One region of the Salinivibrio sp. SS3 genome, then DNA from elsewhere that is predicted to be linked to it. Evidence: predicted binding sites of a transcription regulator. Region 1 holds the regulator's gene; the other holds the start of a gene.
What was found. Region 1 encodes CRP, which controls carbon source genes, mostly activating them, when cyclic AMP is high. Its sites were predicted from a motif close to TGTGANNNNNNTCACA; they were not measured.
Positions count from the first base shown of each region.

Region 2: a site for CRP is predicted at 1,389-1,404, ahead of rppH (RNA pyrophosphohydrolase). Genes of this name have one in related genera too.

Region 1 covers NZ_MEBQ01000012.1:14,793-17,905, forward strand. Annotated here, with positions in the region: gene BGL48_RS06195 (hydrolase) at 1-164, shown strand, start outside; gene BGL48_RS06200 (YheU family protein) at 293-511, shown strand; gene BGL48_RS06205 (phosphoribulokinase) at 568-1,437, shown strand; gene crp (cAMP-activated global transcriptional regulator CRP) at 1,687-2,319, shown strand; gene BGL48_RS06215 (hypothetical protein) at 2,450-3,113, shown strand, end outside.
Region 2 covers NZ_MEBQ01000017.1:44,767-47,879, forward strand. Annotated here, with positions in the region: gene BGL48_RS07670 (DUF6482 family protein) at 1-212, shown strand, start outside; gene mutH (DNA mismatch repair endonuclease MutH) at 264-938, opposite strand; gene rppH (RNA pyrophosphohydrolase) at 1,558-2,070, shown strand; gene ptsP (phosphoenolpyruvate--protein phosphotransferase) at 2,089-3,113, shown strand, end outside.

The DNA of each region.
Region 1 (3,113 bases):
CCCCATTACCCGCGAACATTGACTATCAACTCACTGAGCATGGCGGCCATGTTGGCTTTGTCGCCGGTAGTTGGCGCCAACCTCAGTTTTGGCTTGAGCAAGCGGTGCCTGGCTGGCTCGCCGCTTATTTGCCGCATGAGTCACTGAGTAAGTCGGCGCGTTAACACCGTCAAAGGAAGCAAAGAGAACCACTGCATTGACTGGTATGATCGGGTAAAATGCGAGCCAATTCACAACATTCACATCAGGCATCCGAGGATGCCATCCTGAGATCAATAAAAGGTGATGTAGTATGATGGTTCCATGGCAGTCGATTCCTGACGAGACGCTGACAGCGTTAATCGAGCACTTTGTGTTACGGGAAGGAACCGATTATGGTGAGCAAGAAGTCAGCTTTGCACAAAAAGTGGATGATGTTCGCCAACAATTGCAATCCGGGGACGCCGTGATTGTATATTCCGAGTTGCACGAGACAGTGGATATTCGTCGTAAAACAGCACTCGGCTCTTAGCATCGCAGTACACGCCGTATCGCGATACAAATTCAGACTGAATGACAGGGCGCGTCATGTCGGCTAAACATCCTATTATTGCGGTCACCGGCTCATCAGGAGCCGGTACCACCACCACCTCGGAAGCCTTCCGAAAGATGTTCCAGATGATGAACATCAAAGCGGCCTGGCTAGAAGGGGATAGCTTTCATCGCTTTACCCGTCCTGAAATGGACGTCGAGATCCGTAAAGCACGTGAACAAGGCAAACATATCAGCTACTTTGGCCCCACGGCCAACGATTTCCCGCGGCTCGAGCAGTTTTTCCGTGAGTATGGTGAGCAAGGCACCGGGAAATATCGCCGCTATTTACATACCTTTGATGAAGCGGTGCCCTATAACCAAATGCCTGGCACCTTCACGCCATGGCAAGACTTAGCCGACAATACCAATGTATTGTTTTACGAGGGACTGCACGGCGGGGTGGTCGATGGTGATGTCAATGTTGCACAGCATGTCGATCTCTTGATTGGAATGGTGCCGATCGTCAACCTAGAGTGGATTCAAAAATTTGTCCGCGATACGCGCGATAGAGGCCACTCTCGTGAGGCGGTGACCGACTCGATTGTGCGCTCAATGGATGATTACCTGCACTACATCACCCCGCAGTTTTCTCGCACCCATATCAACTTTCAACGCGTGCCGACGGTAGATACCTCAAACCCATTAAATGCCAAAGGTATCCCGTCTTTGGATGAAAGTTTTGTGGTGATCCGCTTTCGTGGAATGAAAAACGTCGACTTCCCTTATCTGTTGCAAATGATCACCGGGTCGTTTATGTCACGGCATAACACCTTAGTGGTGCCGGGAGGAAAAATGGGCTTTGCGATGGAATTGATCATCCGTCCATTGATCCAACAATTGATAGAAAAAGGCAAGATTGGCTAAGGCGTAGCGCATCCATGATGTATTACTTCTCAAGCCGTGATCTTAGCCACGTTTTTGCCAGATTTTTAGGCGGTTGGCCTAGATCAAAATCAAGAAATCACCAACAAAAAAAGATACACTCTTGTTAACATACAGTGAGCTTGTAGCCCGCGTTCAGACTTCGTATTCTGTGCAATGATCTGATGGGTTACCCCTCAGACAAAGATAGGACGTTGTTGCCGGGCAACACATGCAGAGGAAATAAGTTATATGGTTCCAGGAAAACCTCAAACAGACCCTACACTCGAGTGGTTCCTTTCACATTGTCATATTCATAAGTATCCGTCTAAAAGCACGCTTATCCATGCAGGTGAGAAGGCGGAGACCTTGTATTACATCGTGAAAGGGTCTGTGGCCGTACTGATCAAAGATGAAGAAGGCAAGGAAATGATCCTGTCTTACCTTAACCAAGGTGACTTCATTGGTGAGCTCGGACTTTTCGAAGAAGACCAGGAGCGCACTGCTTGGGTGCGCGCTAAATCACCGTGTGAAGTGGCAGAAATTTCGTTTAAGAAGTTCCGCCAGCTCATTCAAGTGAATCCTGACATCTTAATGCGCCTGTCTTCACAAATGGCGCGTCGTTTGCAGGTAACGAGCCAAAAGGTCGGGGATCTCGCCTTCCTGGACGTCACAGGCCGCATCGCGCAAACCTTGTTGAACTTGGCTAAACAGCCGGATGCCATGACTCACCCTGATGGTATGCAAATTAAGATCACCCGTCAGGAAATTGGCCAAATCGTCGGCTGTTCGCGTGAAACCGTGGGACGTATCCTCAAAATGCTGGAAGAGCAAAACCTCATTTCCGCACACGGTAAAACCATCGTGGTATACGGCACACGCTAATTGCGCCGCTCTCTGTATCACCAACCGACGCCCTGGCGTCGGTTTTTTTATCTCCGCTTTCTGGCAAGCGTCTGGATAACTTCTACACTCAAAACGATATGGTTAACATAAAACTAACAAGGTATCGTTTATGAAAAAACTCATGGTTTCTCTCACCGCCTTGGCGCTCTCTGTGTTTTCAGCCCATGCCGTGTCCAATACCACAATTGTGCACCCCGAGCCACGCGCTGGGTCGGCGCTTGATCTCTATGCCATTGAGCTGATTGAGTTTCTTGCCGAAAAATCAGGAGAGCCTGTCACCTTGCAAGCTTTTGACGGCCAAATTGGCTCTCAGTCTCGTAAGGTGGAAATGCTCAAGCAAGGCAAGCTCACTATCGACTGGCTGGGTGCCGACCGCACGCTGGAATCTGAACTGATCCCCATTCGCTATCCCGTGTTTCGTGGTCTACTCGGCCATCGCCTGTTTATTACCAACCAAGCCACGGAGCCCCAACTCGCTCAGATAAGTAGCGCGGGTGATTTGCAGTCTCTTACTATGATTCAGGGACAGGGCTGGGCCGACGTCAAGGTGCTCAACTCAGCGGGATTTCGCGTACGCGAAATATCGAGCTTTGAAAATATTTTCAAAGTGGTTGATACAGGTCGTGCTGATCTCTTCCCGCGTGCCTTGATTGAGCCTTTTAGTGAATTAGCCGAGCGGCCACAATACGGTAATCTGTTAGTTGACCCGCATCTGATGCTGATCTATCGCTTCCCGATGTTCCTGTTTGTGTCTCCGCAACATGCTGACGTCG
Region 2 (3,113 bases), on a different contig from region 1:
ACTCGGTCGAAGTCGAAGTGAAGCATGAATTAGAGCCTTTACGCTCGGACCAAACCGGTGAAGTGATGCAGTTTGATCATGTCGGACAAGTGGGAGAAAAACTTAAAGCGTTAGGGATTGAAGAGGGCGTACTGCGCTTGATGGATCCTTACGATGAGTTTGCCACGGGCGGAGAGCCAGGCTGTCGAGAAGATATGCCCATTCGTTTTTGATGGTTACCCTTGAAGCGAAGCTATAGGATTATCACGCGTGCGGATCGACGCTTATTTCGGATCCACAAAGTAACGACGCAAGATCTGGTGGGTAAACTGGGTGCGTAAATAGAAGCCGCGCGGCAAGGTACGGATCGGCTCACCACTGGGGCCGAAAGCGTCGGTCAGGGCTTTACCGTTGGCCGCTTTGGGCCGTAGTTGGAGCGACTCACCTTGGCGGGCGGTGATTTCCGTCACGCGACCGAGAGCCACCCAATCCATTAACTCTTCCCAATCGGCGCGCAGTTGCGCTTCTTCCTCTTGGCTAGGGGACCATAATAATGGCGTGCCAATGCAGCGCTGTGATACCGGAATATCGCGTTCGCCTTCAACCGGCACCCACAAAACCCGTGATAGCTTTTGTCGCACATGACTATTTTCCCAGCGTATCCCCGCGATCCCAGTGAGTGGCGCCACACACACAAAGGTGGTTTCCAGTGGTTTTCCCTCACGGTTAACGGGAATGGTTTTTAGCTCAATACCTAAATGTGCGAAGTCTTGTTCGGGTTTGCTGCCCGCGTTGGCACCCAAACAGGTTTCGAGTAGCATGCCAATCCAGCCTTTCTCCCGTGTGAGTGACGCTGGACAAGGGATCGACAGAGTTTCGCTGACTTCGCCAAGGGTCAAACCAGCAAGGGCTAGCGCACGTTCCATCAATATCTGCTCAGATGCGGGGGGCGGTGTCACTGTATTGGGATCCTGCTCGTTAACGGATGAGCGTGCATTATCAAGAACTGCCGTATCGGCTGCAAGTGGATCCCATTTCGATGATCCTACTCTTTCTCCTCTGGTTATCCACAGAGGAGGGATGATTGATGGGATAGCTCACTCTCATGATCAAATATACAGTACATAAATCGCGGTAAAAATGTGAAAAATGGCGAACTTGGCGCTTTTTTGCGCTATCGGTGTGGATAATTTTCTTGTTGATGGATCTTTGAGCGATCTGTGTTTATTTGATGATCATTCGATCCCGTAAAGGATCGCTTTGTTTTAGGTTTGTTTTAAATGAATGATTTTTAATGTTTTTTATGTTGATTTGGTTATTTTAAACACCATTGCAAGATCCTGAATCGTTCGATAAGTACACTTTTTCTAGGCTTCTTCACAAATCTATCCACAGAAAGCGTGAATAAATGTGCGCAAACTCTCATTGCTATGTTTATAACTTCCTGTTAGGGGTTAAGTTATCCTCAGATGACGACGAGTGCGCAAAAACAACGCTCAATCCACAATGTTTGTTTACCCTTTACCGCTTTTTGTGAAAAAATCAGGTTCAGTAGAGATTTATCATTGAGGTCGTCCAGTGATTGATGGCGATGGCTATCGTCCCAATGTGGGGATAGTAATTTGTAACGGCCACGGTCAAGTTCTCTGGGCTCGTCGATATGGTCAGCATTCGTGGCAGTTTCCACAAGGTGGCATCGATGAAGGGGAAAGCCCTGAACAAGCGATGTACCGGGAGTTGTACGAAGAGGTAGGTCTGACCAAGAAAGATGTACGCATCTTAGGGACCAGTCGACATTGGCTGCGCTATAAGTTACCCAAACGCTTGGTGCGCTGGGATTCTAAGCCCGTGTGCATTGGGCAAAAGCAGAAGTGGTTTTTGCTAAAACTTGAATGTGACGAGTCACGCGTCAATGTCTCGCGCGGAGGCACACCTGAATTTGATGGTTGGCGCTGGGTGAGCTATTGGTATCCAGTGCGGCAAGTGGTGGCGTTTAAGCGCGAGGTGTATCGGCGCGCGATGAAAGAGTTTGCGCCACTTGCGATGCCGTTTAAAGAACGCAAACCTCGACGTCGACATAAGCGAGGATAAGTGTAGAGGAGAAATCGGGTGCTCACGCAGTTACGACATATTGTGCAAAGTGTAGCGGCGTCTTCAGATCTTGAGCAGGCGTTACACACTTTAGTGCAACAAACTTGCGTGGCGATGCGTACCGAGTGCTGCTCCGTTTATCTTGCCAATGCCGAACACCAACAGTTCGAGCTGATGGCAACACAAGGCCTCGACCCTTGTGCACAAGTGTCGATGGCATTTGGCGAGGGGTTGGTCGGGGTGGTAGGTGAGCGCGCTGAGCCTTTAAATTTGGCGTATGCGCGTGAGCATCCTGCGTTCAAACCTTTCCCCTCTACCGGCGAGGATGCGTTTCAATCCTTTCTTGGCACGCCCATCATTTATCGCAAAAAGGTGTTGGGTGTGCTGGTGGTGCAGCAACACCAACCCCGCCAGTTTGATGAGAGCGAAGAGTCCTTTCTCGTGACCTTAGCCGCACAGCTGGCGGTGGTGTTTGCCCATGCCGATGCGCAAGGTGGCTGGCAGGGAGCCCCGTCACCGGTGTTACTGGAGGGAATGCCTGCGTCGCCGGGCATTGGCATCGCACAAGCTTGGTGTGATGACTCTCAACCGCGGCTTGAAGAGGTGGCGCCCGCTTGCCACCTAGATACACAAGGTGAACTCGATAGACTGGATGCGGCGATTGACGATGCCAGTACCGAGTTTCGTCGTCTGCGTAAACGCTTTGATAAAGAGCTACAAAAAGACGCGCTGGCGATTTTTGATTTGTTTGTTCATCTGCTTAACGATCCTATGCTGCGTGAAGATATGACGGTGCGGATCCAGCAGGGGGATGCCGCCACATGGGCGGTAAGACAAACGGTTGAAGCCTTTTCTGCCCGTTTCGCCGCGATGGATGATCCTTACCTAAAAGCCCGTGCCGGCGATGTGAAAGAGTTAGGGCAGCGGCTGCTTTACTTTTTAATCGCACCGGCGGGGAGTCCACCACCGGTTTCGACGCCCATTGTGCTGTTGGCGCGAGAGTTAACGGCGGGCATGTTAGCGTCAATTCCCCGCGCATTACT